One region of the Stenotrophomonas sp. GL_101 genome, then DNA from elsewhere that is predicted to be linked to it. Evidence: predicted binding sites of a transcription regulator. Region 1 holds the regulator's gene; each other region holds the start of a gene.
The links. Region 1 encodes HrcA, which represses chaperone genes, less so after heat shock. Its sites were predicted from a motif close to TTNGCACTCNNNNNNNNNGAGTGCNAA; they were not measured.

Region 1 (6,104 bases):
AGTAGCGCGTGTGTGCGTCTTCGGTGGGTTGCAACGCGAGCGTCCGGGGCCCCTTGGCGGCCGGCAGGCCCTTTCGCAAATGTCCCCCGGCGCCGGCCTGCGGCCGTCACCTCCTCCTTGATTTTGCCAAGGGCCTGCCGGCCGCCAAGGGGCTCGGCTCTCGGTACGCAACGGCCCACTCCGCTGTTTTGTATGTGCGCTGCACCTCTCTGCACGCGGCGACACCAATACCCTCAGGTAGGTCACCACCGTTGGTGGTGACGCTGATCTGGGGTGGTCGCCGCAGGCGGTCGGGGGACGTTTGCACCAGGGGCCTGCTGGACGCGAAGGGGCCCCAAACGCGGGCTCTGCCTTGGGAGAAATGGAAAAGGCCTCCTGTTACCAGGAGGCCCTTCTCAACATCACACACCAAGGCGCCCCGCTTACGAGGTCATCCGATCCCAGAAACCCTTCACCCCGTCCAGGAACGTCGCCGACTTCGGCGAATGCTTGCGCGCGTCCTCACCGGTGAACGTGGTTTCAAACTGCTCCAGCAGCTTGCGCTGCTCGGTGGTCAGGTTGACCGGCGTTTCCACCACCACGCGGCAGTACAGATCGCCCTCGGTGCGGCTGCGCACCGAGCGCACGCCCTTGCCACGCATGCGGAACAGCTTGCCGGTCTGGGTTTCGGCCGGGATGCGGATTTCCGCATAACCGCCCAGGGTCGCCACGCGCACGGTGTCGCCGAGTGCGGCCTGCGAGATGCGGATCGGCACTTCGCAGTGCAGGTCGTCGCCATCGCGCTGGAAGATCGCGTGCTCGCGCACCCGCACTTCCACATACAGATCGCCCGGCGGGGTCCCGGCCGGACCGGCCTCACCCTCGCCCGACAGGCGGATGCGGTCGCCGCTGTCGACACCCGCAGGCACCTTCACCGACAACACCTTGTCTTCCTCCACACGGCCATTGCCGTGGCAGGTCTTGCACGGCGTCTGGATGATCTTGCCGCGGCCGTTGCAGTTGTGGCACGCCTGCTGCATGGCGAAGATGCCACGCTGGATGCGCACCTGGCCGTGGCCATGGCACACGTTGCAGGTGTCCACCTTGCCGTCTTCGGAACCACTGCCATTGCAGTCGTCGCACTCGGCCAGGGTCGGAATCTCGATGCGGCGCTCCACGCCCATCACCGCTTCTTCCAGGTCCAGTTCCATCACGTAACCGACATCGGCGCCGCGACGTGCCTGGCGCTGGCCACCGCCGGCGGCCCCACCGAAGATGTTGCCGAAGATGTCGCCGAAGATGTCGCCCATGTCCGGGCCACCAGGGCCACCGCCACCGCCACCGCCACCGCCCATGCCATGCTCGAACGCAGCGTGGCCGTGGGCATCGTACATCCGGCGCTTGTTGCTGTCGGACAAGGTTTCATACGCTTCCTTGCACTCCTTGAAGGAGGCTTCGGCCGCGGCGTCACCCGGGTTGCGGTCCGGATGGAACTTCATCGCGCAGCGACGATAGGACTTCTTCAGCTCTTCTTCGCTGGCGGTGCGGGACACGCCCAGCACTTCGTAGTAATCACGCTTGCTCATGGTCTTGAATCAGTATCCGGAAGTCGGGATTCGTCAAAGCGGAAGAGCGGAACCAGGTCCGCTCTTTCGCCGGGGGCGCCCGGACAAACCGTGGTGCGGCTGCCAGGACCTAGCGGAAACGACAACGGGACGTTGCCTGCGCAACGTCCCGTGCCTTGTCCGGATCAGGACTTCTTGTCGTCCTTGACCTCGGTGAACTCGGCGTCGACCACATCGTCGTGCGCGCCGTTGTTGGCACCGGCATCCGGGCCCGGGGCGGCACCGCCCTGCTCGGCCGACGCGGAGGCGGCAAACAGCGCCTGGCCGGCTTCTTCCAGCACCTTCGACTTGGCTTCGATCTGCGCCTTGTCGTCATTCTTCATGGCGGTTTCCAGATCGGCCAGGGCGGCCTCCACCTTGCCGATCACATCGCCGCCGACCTTGCTGCCGTGCTCGGTGATCGCGGTACGGGTACCGTGGATCAGCGCGTCAGCCTGGTTGCGGGCCTGGACCAGCTCGTGGAACTTCTTGTCTTCTTCGCGGTTGGCTTCGGCATCGGCGACCATGCGCGCGATCTCGTCCTCGGACAGACCCGAACCGGCCTTGATCTCGACCTTCTGTTCCTTGTTGGTCTTCTTGTCCTTGGCCGACACGTGCAGGATGCCGTTGGCGTCGATGTCGAAGGACACTTCCACCTGCGGCATGCCACGCGGCGACGGCTCGATGCCGGACAGGTCGAACTTGGCCAGCGACTTGTTGAAGCGGGCCTGTTCGCGCTCACCCTGCAGCACGTGCACGGTCACCGCCGACTGGTTGTCCTCGGCGGTGGAGAACACCTGCGAGGCCTTGGTCGGGATGGTGGTGTTCTTTTCGATGATCTTGGTGAACACGCCACCCATGGTCTCGATGCCCAGCGACAGCGGGGTCACGTCCAGCAGCAGCACGTCCTTGACGTCGCCGCCGAGCACGCCGCCCTGGATCGCCGCACCCAGTGCCACCGCTTCATCCGGGTTGACGTCCTTGCGCGGTTCCTTGCCGAAGAACTCGGTAACCGCCTGCTGCACCTTCGGCATGCGGGTCTGGCCACCGACCAGGATCACTTCGTTGATATCGCTTGAGCGCAGACCGGCGTCGTTCAACGCCACGCGGCACGGCTCGATCGACTTCTTGATCAGCTCTTCCACCAGCGCTTCCAGCTTGGCGCGGGTCAGCTTGATGTTCAGGTGCTTCGGGCCCGACGCATCGGCGGTGACGTACGGCAGGTTCACTTCGGTCTGCTGCGCGCTGGACAGCTCGATCTTGGCGCGCTCGGCAGCGTCCTTCAGGCGCTGCAGGGCCAACGGATCCTTGCGCAGGTCGATGCCCTGGTCCTTGTTGAACTCGTCGACCAGGTACTCGATGACGCGGTTGTCGAAGTCTTCGCCACCCAGGAAGGTGTCGCCGTTGGTGGCCAGCACTTCAAACTGCTTCTCACCGTCGACGTTGGCGATTTCGATCACCGAGACGTCGAAGGTGCCGCCGCCCAGGTCGTACACCACGATCTTGCGATCCTTGTTGTCGCCCTTGTCCAGGCCATAGGCCAGTGCGGCCGCGGTCGGCTCGTTGATGATGCGCTTGACTTCCAGACCGGCGATGCGGCCGGCGTCCTTGGTCGCCTGGCGCTGGCTGTCGTTGAAGTAGGCCGGCACGGTGATGACCGCCTCGGTGACCGTCTCGCCCAGGTAGGCTTCGGCGGTCTTCTTCATCTTTTCCAGCACGCGGGCGGAGATTTCCTGCGGCGCCATCTTCTTCGCGTCGCTGGTCTGCACCCAGGCATCGCCGTTGTCGTGGCCCAGGATGCCGTAAGGCACGTGCGCGATGTCCTTCTGGACTTCAGCGTCGGTGAACTTGCGGCCGATCAGGCGCTTGACGGCGTAGAAGGTGTTCTTCGGGTTGGTGACCGCCTGGCGCTTGGCCGAGGCGCCCACCAGCACTTCGCCGTCCTTGGTGTAGGCGACGATGGAAGGCGTGGTGCGGTCGCCTTCGGAATTTTCGATGACGCGGGCCTTGCCGCCGTCCATGATCGCCACACACGAGTTGGTGGTGCCGAGGTCGATACCAATGATCTTGCCCATGAGGGAGACTCCTGAAAGTTCTGGGAACATCCGGCTGCTGCCGGGTTATGAATGGGATGTGGGGGACGGCGGGATCACATTCAAGCCATCAACCAAACGCTGTGTCCGTCGGCGGCACAACGTATTCAGCCTCTGGCCGGGAGGGACCTGGCCGCACCGCCCTGCGCCGGGCACGCCCGGCACCACGGGGTCAATCGCGGGCGACCACTACCAGCGCGGGGCGCAGCAGGCGGTCGTTGAGCAGGTAGCCCTTCTGGAATACCTGCACCACGCTGCCCGGCGCCGCGCCGGGCGCATCGGCCTGGCTGATCGCCTGGTGGTGGTCGGGGTTGAACGGCTGCCCGGTCGGATCGAGCAGGACCAGGCCATTGTCGGCGGCGACCTTGAGCAGCTGCTTGTAGGTCAGCTCGAGGCCTTCGCGCAGCGGGCTCGGCTCGGTACCGGCGGCATTGAGGCCGGCGTCCAGGCTGTCGAACACCGGCAGCAGCTCGCCCAGCAGCTTCTCGTTGGCAAAACGGCGCGCCTGTTCAACGTCGCGGGCCACGCGCTTGCGCTGGTTGTCCAGGTCGGCGCGCTCGCGCAGCGACTCGGCACGCAGCAGGGCCACTTCGTTATGCAGGCTCTCCAGCTGCTGCTGGAGCGATTCGGCCGCGGCGGGTTCGCCAGCGGCCTGGGCGGCGATATCAGGTTGATCTTGGTTCATTTCCGGATCCTTGGCGGTGACTCTCCGCCTCCACCCACCCCTATGTGGGCGTCGATTCCGGTTTCAAGAGTAGCGGGCCGCTTTATGTCCGATCGCGGGACAATCCGCCGCCAGCGGTCGAGCCCAGCGCCGCCCCCAGCACCTGGGCGGTGGCCTCCACCAGCGGGATCATGCGGTCGTAAGCCATCCGCTTGGGCCCGATCACCCCCAGCACGCCCAGCACCTGGCCATCGGCCGAATACGGCGCGGTGACCAGCGAGACGCTTTCCAGCGGCATCACCCCGGTCTCCTCGCCGATGAAGATGCGCACGCCCGGCGCCTGGATGGTGCGCTCCAGCAGCTGCAGGATCTCGCGCTTGCTGGCAAACACGTCGAACAGCTCACGCAGCCGGTCCAGGTCGGACAGGTCCTGTACCCCCATCAGCCGGGTCGCCCCGGCCAGCACCATGTCATCGGCCGGCGGCACCAGTGCCTGTTCGGTCAGCTCGATGCCGTGGGCCAGCAGCTGCTCCATTTCCGATTGCGCATCGCGCAGCTCCAGCAGCAGGCGCTGGCGGATCTCGGCCAGTGGGCGCCCGGCGCAGTTGGCGTTGAGGTAGTTGGCCACCTGCTCCAGCTCGCCCGGCTTGATGCGGTGGCGCGGTTCGATCACCCGGTTCTGCACCTCGTTGTCGGCAAACACCAGGATGGCCAGCACCCGGCGCGCGTCCAGCGCCACGAAATCGATGTGCCGGAAGGCGAACTGCTCGCGGCGCGGCGCACTGACCACGCCGACGAAATGGCTCATTGCCGACAGCAGCTCGGAGGCACTGCCCAGCAACGCCTGGGTGCCGGTGCCGGTGGCCAGCTCGGTGCGCAGCCGGTTCAGTTCGCCCTCGCCGGGGGGCTGCATCTTCACCAGGCTGTCCACGAATACCCGGTAGCCGTGCGCGGTGGGCACCCGCCCGGCCGAGGTATGCGGGGAACTGAGCAGGCCCAGGTCTTCCAGGTCGCCCAGGATGTTGCGGATGGTGGCCGGGCTGACATCCAGCCCGGCCAGCCGCGCCAGGGTCTGCGAGCCGACCGGCTCGCCGTCCTGGATGTGCCGCGCGATCAGCGTCCGCAGCAGGTGGCGGGCACGGGGCACAAGCGGGGGAACGGAAGGGTGCATGGAATCAGCCTGTGAGACGCCACATTAGATAATGGCTGCATCGCGCGTTGGCAAGTCATTGGAGCTGCCTGCTACCCATGCTAGCGTTGCGCGGCTCGGGAACCCAAGAACATGCTCAGACATCTATCGATCAAGGATTTTGCCGTCGTCCGTGCCACCGAACTCGAATTCGGGCCGGGCATGACCGTGGTTTCTGGCGAGACCGGCGCCGGCAAGTCGCTGATGGTCGACGCGCTGGGCTTCCTGTCCGGCCTGCGCGCCGACAGCGGCGTGGTCCGCCATGGCGCCGCCCGCGCCGAGCTGTCGGCCGAATTCGCCCCGGGCGAGCATGCCCCGGCCCGGCAGTGGCTGCGCGACAACGAGCTGGACGATGAAGACCAGTGCCAGCTGCGCCGGATCATCCGCGCCGACGGCGGCTCGCGGGCCTGGATCAACGGCCGCCCGGTCACCCTGTCCCAGCTCACCGAACTGGCCGCCCGGCTGGTTGAAATCCACGGCCAGCATGAGCAGCAGGCGTTGCTGTCACGCCCGTCGCAGCTGGCCCTGCTGGATGCCTTCGCCCGCAACGATGCCGAGCGCGGCCAGGTCCGCCA
Region 2 (6,104 bases), 2.3 Mb from region 1:
ATGAGCTGCTGGAAGCAAATCAACCGCTCCTCACCACCTATCTGATGCGTGATGAGCTCAAGCGACTGTGGTTTTACCGCCATCCCGGATGGGCCAGGAAGGCTTGGAACCAGTGGCTGGAGCAGGCCCAGCGCAGCGGAATCGCCGCCTTGGCGCTGTTTGCACAACGGCTCAAAGCCTATCTGCATGGGATCGTGTCGCGTTGCCGACACCGCCTCAATACCAGCATCGTCGAAGGCATCAACAACACCATCAAGGTCATCAAACGCCGGGCCTACGGCTATCGGGATCAGGAGTACTTCTTCCTGAAAATCCGTGCAGCGTTCCCCGGTATTCCGCGATGAACCAAAGAAAAGGCCCGGCAGTGCCGGGCCTTGTCATCCCTTCAACGCCGCACCGCATCACGCGGTAAACAGCGCCTTCATCTTCTTCAGCGCGTTGGCTTCGACCTGGCGGATGCGTTCGGCCGACACGCCGTACTCGTCGGCCAGCTCCTGCAGCGTCACCTTGCTGTCGGCATCCAGCCAGCGGCGGGCAATGATGTCGCGCGACCGCGCATCCAGTTCGGCCATGCCTTCGCGCAGCAGCTGCAGCTGATTGTCTTCGCTGTCTTCGCGCTCGTAGGCCATCGACGGATCTTCGGCGTCGGCCATCAGGTAGGCAGCCGGTGACGGCGGCGCATTCTCGTTGTCCTCGTCGCTGGGCGCATCGAAACCGATATCGCGACCGGACAGGCGCGACTCCATTTCCAGCACTTCGCGCTCGGACACGTTGAGGTCCTTGGCCACCGCGCGCACTTCGGCCGCGTTCATCCAGCCCAGGCGGGTCTTGGACTTGCGCAGGTTGAAGAACAGCTTGCGCTGCGCCTTGGTGGTGGCGACCTTGACGATGCGCCAGTTCTTCAGGATGAACTCGTGCATTTCGGCACGGATCCAATGCACTGCGAACGACACCAGGCGCACGCCCATGTCCGGGTCGAAACGCTTCACCGCCTTCATCAGGCCGATGTTGCCTTCCTGGATCAGGTCGCCCAAGGCAAGCCCGTAGCCGTTGTAGCCACGGGCCACGTGCACCACGAAGCGCAGGTGGGAATGGACCAGTTCGCGCGCGGCATCCAGATCGAGCTCGTCGCGGAAGCGGCGGGCCAGATCCTGCTCGTCATCGACCGACAGCACCGGGATCTGGTGCACGGCACCGATGTAGGCGTCCAGCGAACCGAGCGCACTGGGAATCGGGAGATTGTTTGCCACAAGGGCAGTAGAGGTGTTCTGGCTCATGGGTCTCATCTTAGCAGTCCGGTTATTGGAGTGCTAAAGGGGAAAAAAGTTCCAGCGTTCTACTATTGAGATGCTGGCGCTGATTACCCTGCTAACCTACCGCGAAATGATGACAATGGCGAGGGCACCCCCTTGCCTCACAAATCGCTTGAAATTCAATTGGATAGGCGAAAAATCAACCCCACCTCGTGGTTTTGGGCTGGATAATCCCACGCCGCGAGCCCTATTCAGGCGGAGAGCGTTGCCAGACATTCAGCCCAATGCCGCCAGACCGCTCAACCGGTGACGTCCAGCGCCGCCCGCGGCGGCAGCGACCAGTCGATCCGGCCCAGGCCGCGGCGGCCCAGATACTCGTTGGCCATGGAAAAATGCCGGCAGCCCAGGAACCCGCGATGCGCCGACAACGGCGAGGGATGCGGCGCCTTGAGCACGCGGTGGCGACCGGTGTCGATGACCTTGCCCTTCTGCTGGGCGTAGCTGCCCCACAACAGGAACACCAGGCCCTCGCGTTCGCGGTTGAGGGTATCCACCACGTGGTCGGTAAAGCCTTCCCAGCCGCGCTTCTGGTGCGAGCCGGGCTTGCCCTCTTCCACCGTCAGCACCGCGTTCAGCAGCAGCACGCCCTGCCGCGCCCAGGGCAACAGGCAGCCGTGGTCCGGGCGCGCAATGCCCAGGTCGGCGCCCAGTTCCTTGTACATGTTCAGCAGGGACGGCGGCACCGGCACACCGGGCATCACCGAGAAGCTCAGGCCATGCGCCTGGCCGGCGCCGTGGTAAGGGTCCTGGCCAAGGATCACCACCTTGACCTGCTCGAACGGCGTGGCGTCGAAGGCGGCGAACATCTGTGGGCCGGGCGGGAACACATGCGCGCCGGCGGCTTTGCGCTGGCGCAGGAAGCTGGACAGCTCACGCATGTCCGGTCGCAGCAGCCACTCGCCAATACGTGCCTTCCAGCTGGGTTCCAGCTGGATGCTCGGTTGCGTCGCCTCGTTCATCGCACCACGGGTCTGTCGTTGAGTCGGGCCAGGCGCAGCTGGAACAGCACCTTGGTCACCAGCAGCCGTTCTTCGATCGGCTTCTGCACCAGGTCATTGGCGCCGGCCTGCAGCAGGCCCGACTGGTTGAGGGGGTTGCCATCGCCGGTCATCACCAGCACCGGCAGGCGGCGCTTGCCGTAGCCGAAGTCCACGCGGATGCGTTCCACCACGTCCAGGCCGCTGAGTTCGCCCTTGAGGGTGACATCGGTGAGCACCAGGTCGATGCGATGGCTGCTGCGGCCCAGCGACTCGGCAGTCAGCAGCGCGAACGCTTCTTCAGCGGTCATCACGTGCAGTACGTTCAGGCCCTGGCGCTCGAGCATGCGCTTGGTGGCCTCGGCCACCACCCGGCTGTCCTCGACATACAGGAGGGTCGCGCCGGGAATGGTTTCCGGCTGCACATAGCCCCGGATGAAGGTGGCCAGCGCTTCATGGCCCAGCGCCTTGTCGAAGTAGTCGGTGACGTACTCGGTGAAACGGCGCTCCTCCAGGTGCTGCTGGGCATCACCGGACACCACGATCACCGGCACGTAGGCCTGCCCCGCGGTTTCGCGCACCAGCCGCGCCAATGCCAGCCCATCGCCGTCGCTGAGCGTCAGTGACGTGGTCACCAGGCTTACCGGCCCGGCCGCCAATGCCTCACGCGCCTCCTCGATGCTGGCGCAGCCCACCACGTCCACCGCCGGCAGTTCGCGTTGCAGCACATCGGCAATCAACTTGCGGACCAGCCGGGAACCGTCGACCACCATCACGCGCGGTGCATCGTCGGCCAGGTGCTTCAGGGCTTGCGGGCGCATGCGGGCCTCAGGTTTCGGTCGGTCGGGTCTGGCGCAGGAAATGCCCTGTCACCAGCCACGCGCCCAGCCAGCCCAGCACCACGGTGCCGACCAGCACGAACGATGAATGCAGCAGGTCCAGCCCCTTCAGGACGAACGGGCTGGCATAACTTTCCGAGAGCGCCGCCAGGGGCGGACGCAAGGCCAGGCCGGCAGCGCCGATCAACGCCAGTGCCAGCGCGCCTGCGCCCAGGCCGTACCACGCGCCCAGATACAGGAACGGGCGGCGGATGAAGCCATCGCTGGCGCCCAACAGCTGCAGCACGCCGATCTCGTCGCGGCGGGCCTGGATGTCCAGCCGTACGGTATTGCCCACCACCAGCGCAGCGCCCAGGCCGAGCAGCACCGTCAGCACCTGCACCAGCCGCGCACCAAAGCCCAGCCACGCATCCAGGCGCTTGCGCCAGAGCGCGTCATGCTGGACCAGGTCGGCCTGCGGCAGGCCTTCCAGCGACTGCGCCAGGCGCGCATCGTTGCTGCCCTCGGCGGGAGTCACGATCAGCAGGGTGGGCAGCGGGTTGTCGTGCAGCGCGTCGATCGCCTCGCCCAGGCCGGCACCCTCGCGCAGTTCGGCCAGGCCCTGCTCCGGTGTCTGCACGATGACCTGGGCCACATCGGCACGGCCGCGCAGCGACTCGGCCACCTGCCCGGCCGCGGCGGCATCCACGTCGGTCTTGAGGAACAGGTTGATGTCACGCGACTGCTGCACGCTGCCGGCGAAATGCTTCAGGTTGTCCAGCGCGATCGACAGGCCCAGCGGCAACGCCAGGGCCAGCGCCATCACCATGATGGTCAGCAAGGTGGCCCACGGCTTGCGCCACGCGCGGCCCAGGCTGAACACCACGCTGTGGCCGTGGTGGTGCAGCCACACGCCCAGGCGCGACGGGGCGGCAGCGTCCTTGTTGGTGGCAGGCTTGGAGGCGGGCTTGGAAGCGGCGGTGTTCATTCGGCCAGGTCCTGCGGCGAGATATCGTCGATCAGCTTGCCGTGGTCGAGGATCAGTACGCGCTTGCGCATGTGCCGCAGCAACGCCAGGTCATGGCTGACCACCAGCACGCTGGTGCCGCGGTCGGGCAGTTCGGCGAACAGCGCCATGATCTCGGCAGCCAGGGTGGGATCGAGATTGCCGGTGGGTTCATCGGCGACCAGCAGCGTGGGTTCGCTGACGATCGCCCGGGCAATGCCGACGCGCTGCTGCTCACCGGCCGAGAGCTGCGAAGGCAGCGCCTTCTCGCGGTGGCCAAGGCCCATGCGTTCCAGCACCGAGCGCACCCGCTTGCCGATATCTGCCCGGCGGGTGCCGCGCAGGATCAGCGGCAGTGCGACGTTCTCGGCGATGCTGCGGTCCATCAGCAGGCGATGGTCCTGATAGACCGCACCGACCTGGCGACGATGCCGTGGAATGTTGCCGCCACGCACCTTGAGCAGGTTGCGCTCGTTGAAGATCACCGCGCCGCGGCTGGGCCGCTCGTCGAGGTGGATCAACTTGAGCAGCGTGCTCTTGCCCGCACCGGAATGGCCGGTGACGAACAGCATTTCGCCGGGCGCGACATCGAAGCTGACGTCCACCAGTGCCTGGTGGCCGCCGGCATATTGTTTGCTGACATTGTCAAAACGCAGGACGCTCATAACCTGATTATGCAGGACGAGTGCGGCGGCGTGCAGGTGGCAGGTGCCGTCCGTGGGTTGGCACGTCGGTGGAGCCACCCGACCAACGGTCGGGTGCTACCGGTTGATCGGCGATGCACCGGTCTGATCGGCGATGCCACGGCAGGTGCCGACCGTGGGTCGGCACGTCGGTGGAGCCACCCGACCAACGGTCGGGTGCTACCCGCTGATCGGGGTACCCGATCAGCTGCCTGACAGCATCCGGCGGATCTTGCGACCAATGCGGGTCAGGAACGACGCGCTCGGGTCGGCGGCCGGCGCCGTGCTGCGCATCGGCTTGGCGGTGACCTGCACCGGGGTCACCGGCTGCGCGGCGCCTTCGGCACCCTCGACCGGACGGCCGTGGCGACGACGACGGCGCTTGCGCGGGGCGCGCTCGCCTTCCACGGCGGTATCCGGCGCGCCTTCGGCACGCGGCGGCTGGGCCACCGGAGTGGCCGGCGCGGCTTCGCCGCCCTCGGCCAGCGCGGCGACCGCTGCCTCGCCTTCCACGCGCGGCTTGCGCTCACGACGCGGCTTGCCATCGGCACCGGTGGCGCCACTGCGCTCGCCCGGACCGCGGCGTTCGCCACGGCCACCGGACGACGGCTTGCCGCCGCGACCACTGCCACCACCACGGCGCTCTTCCTCGGCGGCACGCGCTTCGCGCGCCTCGCGGAAAATCTGGCCGACGCTTTCGTTCTGGTCTTCGTCGACCTCTTCGCCTTCGGCCGGCGGTGCGCGCTCGGCGCGCGGCAGCGAGGTCAGGATTTCGCTGGTGACCGCTTCCACCGGGATCTTCTGCTCGATGTAGGCCTCGATATCCGGCAGGCCCATCGCGTAGCGCTCGCAGGCGAAGCTGATCGCATCGCCTTCCTCGCCCAGCCGGGCGGTACGGCCGATGCGGTGCACGTAGTCTTCCGCATCGAAGGGCAGGTCGTAGTTGTAGACGTACTTGATGCCGTCGATGTGCAGGCCGCGCGCGGCCACGTCGGTGGCCACCAGGATTTCCAGCTGGCCCTTCTGGAAGCGGTTGAGCAGGCTCTCGCGCTTCTTCTGCGGTACGTCGCCGGACAACACGCCCACGCGGTAACCAGCCCGTTCCAGCGAACGCGCCACGCGCTCGACGAATACCTTGGTGTTGACGAACACCATGGTGCGCGCGCCTTCGCTGCGCGACAGCAGGCCCAGCAGCAGCGGAATCTTCTCTTCGTCGGCGGGGAAGTAGATGCGCTGGCGCACGCGGGCGGCGGTGATCGACTCGCTCTCCACCACCAGCTTCTGCGGCTCGTTCATGTGCTCGTAGG
Region 3 (6,104 bases), 2.3 Mb from region 1:
GCGCGCCGATCACCGCGAAGGCCACCAGCACGCCGGCGGTGTACCAGAGGGCATGGCTGCGCGCGCGCTGGCGGCTTTCACCACTCTGCGCAACGCCCAGCACCTTCAGCGACAGGATCGGCAGCACGCACGGCATCAGGTTGAGGATCAGGCCACCGGCCACTGCGAACAGCAGCAGCATCAGCAGGTTGCCCGCCGCCGGGGCGGTCGCGGCGGGCGGCGGCGTGCGCCTTGCGTTTTCAGCGCTGGCATCCGGGCTGCTGCTGGCCCCGCCGGTGGCGTTGGCATCCGGCACGTTCGGGCGGATCAGCATCGGCTGGGCGGCGATGCCGGCGTTGTCGCGCTCACGCACCTGGGCGCGCTCGTCGCGGTTGGGCAGCGGTGCGATCACCTCGCTCTTGGCCACGGCTTCATCGGCACTGGCATTGACCTTGCCGGCCGGCAACGCCAGCGTCACCCGGCGGGTCATCGGCGGGTAGCAGATGCCGTCGGTCTGGCAGCCCTGGAAGGTGATCACCAGGGTGGCATCGTCGGCCTCGGCACGGCTGCGACGCAATGGCAGCTTCACATCGACCTGGTCGAAGTACACCGCCACATCGCCGAAGTGCTCGTCGCGATGCGATTTGGCTGCCGGCCACTGCAGCTTGTCGGCGTGGATGCCGCTGGCACCTTCCAGCTTCAGTGAGGTGCGGTCGCGATACAGGTAGTAGCCCGGTGCCGGGCTGAAACGCAGCAGCACGGTGTTGCCGTCATCGACGATCGCATCGAAGCCGAACGCGCGCTCGGAAGGCAACGGCAGCGCCTGGGTGTTGCCGTTGCCCGGCAGGCGCAGGCCACCGCCGGTGTTGCCGGCCAACGGATTGTTGAAGGGTGAGGCGGTGGTGGCAGCAGCAGGCGCTGCCGCAGCCAACGGGGGTGTGGCCGTGGCGGTCGCCGCCGGCAGTTTGACCGTGATGCTGCGCTTCTGTGGTGGATAGCACACGCCTGCATCTGCACAGCCCTGGTAGCGCACTTCCAGCGTCACCGTATCGGTCGCCGCACCGGCCTTGCCCGGCAGTACGGCCGCCAGGCGTTCGCGGTAGGTCTCTACTTCGCCGAAGAAGTCGTCGTGGTGTTTTTTGCCCGCCGGCATCTGCAGCGCTTCGGCGGCAAAACCGTCGTCGGCCTTGACCGTGGTGCGATGCCGATACAGGTAATAACCCGGCGCGATCTTCCAGCGGATCTCGATGCGGTCGCGGTCACGCGCCTGGGCGCTCAGGCCGAACGCTTCGTCCACCGGCAGCAGGTCTTTCTCGCTGACGGCCAACGCCGGCAGGGATACCACGAACAACGCGCACAGCGCGGCAATACGACGAAACAGCGTCATCAATCACTTTCCTCACGGGTCTGTGCCCGAATCCAGTCCAGGTACGCCGGCAGGCCGGCGCGGGTTTCGACCGCGATGCACTCCGGGAGTTCATACGGATGCAGCGCGTGCACGCGCGCGATGGCCGCGTCCAGGCGGCTGCCGGTGGTCTTGATCAGCAGCTGGACCTCGTGGTCCTCGTTGATCTCGCCCTGCCAGCGGTAAATGGAATGCGCCCCGTCCAGGCGGGTCACGCAGGCCGCCAGCCGTTCGTCCACCAGCGCATGCGCCAGCCGCGTGGCGATCGCCGCATCGGGGCAGGTGGTGAACAGGATGAAGACGGGATCGGCGGTCGACATGACCGCCGAGTATAGGACCGTGGAACCGGATTGGTCCGGCCGGCGCCACAGGGGCGCCGGCCGGCGGGGCTCAGTTGGCCAGTTGGCAGCTGCTCGGCTTGGCCGAGGTGAACAGGCCGGGGGTGGCCCATTCGGGGTGGTCGATGAACGGGTTGCGGTTGCCCTGGAAGCTGTAGATCACTTCATTGCGGGCGCGTTCGGCGGCGTCCGGCGGGTCGGACAGGTGCCAGTCGATCAGCGTCGAAAGCAGGCCCATGTAGGCCGGCGAGGAGGACGTTTTGACGATTTTGGCCCGGTCATCGGTCAGCTCCAGGTCGGGTTCGGACTGGCCGGTCTTGGCGTCTTTGCCCCCTTCATAGCGGATCGCCATGTACATCACGGCCCGCGCCATGTCGCCCTTGCGGTGGCCCCAGACCTCGAAGGTGCCGCCATTGCCGTCCGGCGTCCGCACCCAGTTGGAATTGCCCGGATAGGCCCCGCTGCCACCGCCAAAGCCATTGTTGGATTCGGTGGCGCGCTCGCCGCAGTTGCTGTCGCATTTGGCAAATGGCTTGTTGCCGCGGTCGGCATTCCACTGGGCGTCGGTCAGGTACAGCATGTGCGTATCGGTGTACGGCGCATACGGCAGGCCCTTGTCGCCGGTGGTGCTGGCAAAGCCCAGCGAGTTGGGCCAGGTGTGCTCGCGGTTGTAGGTCAGGCCGCTGCCGGTGCCCGCACGACTGCTGACTTTGGTGTAGCTGCGGTTGCGGTAGGCATCGAGGATCTTGCCGCTGTTGTTGGGGTCCTCGTCGGCGATCTCCAGGATGGTCCAGGTGCTGGTGCCCGAGCCGCTGTACGGGTAGGCGGTGTGGCCCTTGATGGTTTCATGCAGCGAGCAGCGCAGCTGGCTGGGGTTGGTGGTATTGACCCGCGAGTAGTACTCGCCGGGGTTGCCCGGATTGCCCGGGTCCGGGTTGCTGGTGGTGGCCACGGTGAAGGCGATGCGGGTATCGGCCGCCGGGTGGGCGCCCTGGGCATCGCTGACGCGCGTGGCACGGACGTCGAAACGGCAGGCCTCGCCGGCCACCAGGGCGGTGTTGGTGGCCAGGGTGAAGCGGCTGCCGCTGCTGGCGTGGGTCAGCGGCACGCTGCCGGACTGGCCGCAGCTGAGCACGAACGCGCCGCTGGCCAGGGTGACCGTTTCGCTGAAGTTGACGGTCAGGTCGGCGGCGGCCGGGAACGTGCTGGCGCCCTGCTCGGGGGTGGTGGCGCTGACCGACGGCGGGGTGTTGGGGCCGGTGCCGCCACCGCCGCTGAAGGTCTGGCCGTTGTTGCACGCGCCGAAGGTCTGGGCGGCGGAGGCGGCCCAGCTGAAGTGGGCGTACTGGCTGCCGCTGCCGGTGAGCTGCAGGGAGGTGCCCGGGGCGGTGCTGTTGCTCTCGCTGACCGGGATGTTCTGGCTGGTCAGGCCGGCGGCGGGGCCGCCGCTGGCGGTGATGGTGCCTTCGTAGCTGATGAACTGGACCACCTTGCCGCTGGCGTCGACCAGGGCGATGCCGTCGTTGGAGCCGTTCTGCAGGCCGTTGGTGGGGTAGGTGACGGTGGCGAGGGTGGCTTTGCCGCACCCGGCGGCCGCGCCGGCCGGGACCGGGTTGTTGGCGTAGACGGTGGCTGCCGACGGGGTGCTGCCGTTGTAAAGGTAGAGCCGGTAGCTGCTGAGGTCCTCGCCACCGGTGGCCACCACTTCGATGGCTTCGCCGACGTCGCCGGCCGGCGTGCTGTCGTCGTAATGCAGTTCATTGATGAATACATCGGCCTGGGCAGGGCTGGCAGCCAATGCCAGCAGGCACCCCAGGGACAGCGGTGTGAGCAACCTCATCTACGTCTCCTTGTGATTGGGTATTGCCGGCCGAATCTAATCAATCCAGATGACACATCTATCGATATGTCGGATTTGGCCTTCCGCAATGGGACGTGCGTCAAGGAATTGGTGGGGGTTGTCTTTTTTTTAGAAGCTGAAGAGCCACGTCCACGTCCACGTCCACAGCCACGTCCACAGCCCTGCATGGCTGCTCCGCCAAGCTGGGCGGGGGTGTGAGGGTTCACGGGACCCGCCACCGCATCCATGCGGTGGAGGGTCCCGTGAACCCTCACACCCCCACCCCAGACAGTTGGCTGGTGGCCTTGGCAAGAGCAGATGCAACGTCACCGGCCAGGCCATGAGTAGCTGCGACTGTAGGTTTGGTTTGGTTTGGTTTGGTTTGGTTTGGCTTTGCCGCGCTTTGCTCTGCTATGAGGACCTTGGAACTGTCGGGGCTGGTGTGGGTAGGGTTGCGGGACCCTGAGCCGCATGGATGCGGCGACGGAGCTTACAAGGACGTACTTGCAGCGTGTCCCGTAACCCTACCCACACCAGCCCAGCCCGGTTTACCCAGCCCTCGCGGCGTACTAGCCGTTGCCTTGCACCTGGACCTGGCTCCGGCTTTGGCTTTGGCCTTTGCCCTTCGGCAGGCCGCAGGCCAGAAAAATTTCCCCTCGCCCCTTGAAAGGGACCTGCCCAGCCTCATCTCTGCTCTGTACCCGCACTGCCGGGTTTTTTCGTGAGCGTGGCTGGCAGTCGCCTTGTGCGAGTGCTAACATCGCCAGACTTTTCCTGACCAATCAATAACTTAAAAGGGTCTCACATGAGCATCAAGCCGCTTCATGACCGCGTCGTAGTCAAGCCGATCGAAGCCGACGAAATCTCGTCCGGTGGCATCGTGATTCCGGATTCCGCCAAGGAAAAGTCCACCAAGGGTGAAGTCGTCGCCGTCGGCCCGGGCAAGCCCCTGGACAACGGCAGCGTCCGCGCGCCGTCGCTGAAGGTCGGTGACAAGGTCATCTACGGCCAGTACGCCGGCAGCAGCTACAAGGCTGAAGGCATCGAGTACAAGGTCCTGCGCGAAGACGACGTCCTCGCCATCGTTGGCTGAGTGATACCGCCGGGCGCGTCCCGGTGCTTCTGCTTCCCACATTCAAGCCGCCGGGCATGGCCCGGCGCTACATAAAAAGGTAATCGCAATGGCTGCCAAAGATATTCGTTTCGGTGAAGACGCCCGTTCGCGCATGGTGCGCGGCGTCAATATTCTCGCCAATGCCGTCAAGGCAACCCTGGGCCCGAAGGGCCGCAACGTCGTGCTCGAAAAGAGCTTCGGCGCACCGACCATCACCAAGGATGGCGTGTCCGTTGCCAAGGAAATCGAACTGGCTGACAAGTTCGAGAACATGGGCGCGCAGATGGTGAAGGAAGTTGCCTCGCGTACCAATGATGACGCAGGCGACGGCACCACCACCGCCACCGTGCTGGCCCAGGCCCTGATCCGCGAAGGCGCCAAGGCGGTTGCTGCCGGCATGAACCCGATGGACCTCAAGCGCGGTATCGACCAGGCCGTCAAGGCCGCCGTCGCCGAGCTGAAGAACATCTCCAAGCCGACCACCGACGACAAGGCGATTGCCCAGGTCGGCACGATCTCGGCCAACTCCGACGAATCGATCGGCAACATCATCGCCGAAGCGATGCGCCGCGTGACCAAGGAAGGCGTCATCACCGTTGAAGAAGGCTCCGGCCTGGAAAACGAGCTGGACGTCGTCGAAGGCATGCAGTTCGACCGTGGCTACCTGTCCCCGTACTTCATCAACAACCAGCAGTCGCAGACCGCTGACCTGGACGATCCGTACGTGCTGCTGCACGACAAGAAGATCTCCAACGTGCGCGACCTGCTGCCCGTGCTGGAAGGCGTCGCCAAGTCCGGCAAGCCGCTGCTGATCATCGCTGAAGATATCGAAGGCGAAGCGCTGGCTACCCTGGTGGTCAACACCATCCGTGGCATCGTCAAGGTCGTGGCCGTCAAGGCACCGGGCTTCGGCGACCGTCGCAAGGCGATGCTGGAAGACATGGCCGTGCTGACCGGCGGCACCGTGATCTCCGAGGAAATTGGTCTGTCGCTTGAAAAGGCCACGATCAAGGACCTGGGCCGCGCCAAGAAGGTGCAGGTCTCCAAGGAAAACACCACGATCATCGATGGCGCTGGCGAGAAGGCCAACATCGAATCGCGCGTGACCCAGATCAAGACCCAGATCGAAGACACCTCGTCCGATTACGACCGTGAAAAGCTGCAGGAACGCGTGGCCAAGCTGGCCGGCGGTGTTGCCGTGATCAAGGTCGGCGCGTCGACCGAAATCGAAATGAAGGAAAAGAAGGATCGCGTCGACGACGCCCTGCACGCTACCCGTGCAGCCGTTGAAGAAGGCGTGGTCCCGGGCGGCGGCGTTGCACTGGTCCGTGCGGTCACCGCGCTGGCCGGCCTGAAGGGCGCCAACGAAGACCAGAACCACGGCATCCAGATCGCCCTGCGCGCGATGGAAGCCCCGCTGCGCGAAAT

Region 2: the regulator HrcA is predicted to act here: its motif matches at 1,288-1,314, upstream of rpoH (RNA polymerase sigma factor RpoH).
Region 3: the regulator HrcA is predicted to act here: its motif matches at 4,294-4,320, upstream of AC3IR9_RS18590 (co-chaperone GroES).

What each region holds. Positions count from the first base shown of each region.
Region 1 covers NZ_CM174432.1:1,781,089-1,787,192, reverse strand. The annotation lists gene dnaJ (molecular chaperone DnaJ) at 423-1,565, opposite strand; gene dnaK (molecular chaperone DnaK) at 1,730-3,658, opposite strand; gene grpE (nucleotide exchange factor GrpE) at 3,849-4,361, opposite strand; gene hrcA (heat-inducible transcriptional repressor HrcA) at 4,444-5,511, opposite strand; gene recN (DNA repair protein RecN) at 5,623-6,104, shown strand, end outside.
Region 2 covers NZ_CM174432.1:4,282,252-4,288,355, forward strand. The annotation lists gene AC3IR9_RS18850 (ISL3 family transposase) at 1-344, shown strand, start outside; gene rpoH (RNA polymerase sigma factor RpoH) at 402-1,277, opposite strand; gene ung (uracil-DNA glycosylase) at 1,553-2,272, opposite strand; gene AC3IR9_RS18865 (response regulator) at 2,269-3,111, opposite strand; gene ftsX (permease-like cell division protein FtsX) at 3,119-4,096, opposite strand; gene ftsE (cell division ATP-binding protein FtsE) at 4,093-4,779, opposite strand; gene rhlB (ATP-dependent RNA helicase RhlB) at 5,002-6,104, opposite strand, start outside.
Region 3 covers NZ_CM174432.1:4,225,224-4,231,327, reverse strand. The annotation lists gene AC3IR9_RS18605 (protein-disulfide reductase DsbD family protein) at 1-1,366, opposite strand, end outside; gene cutA (divalent-cation tolerance protein CutA) at 1,366-1,704, opposite strand; gene AC3IR9_RS18595 (endonuclease) at 1,775-3,562, opposite strand; gene AC3IR9_RS18590 (co-chaperone GroES) at 4,368-4,655, shown strand; gene groL (chaperonin GroEL) at 4,744-6,104, shown strand, end outside.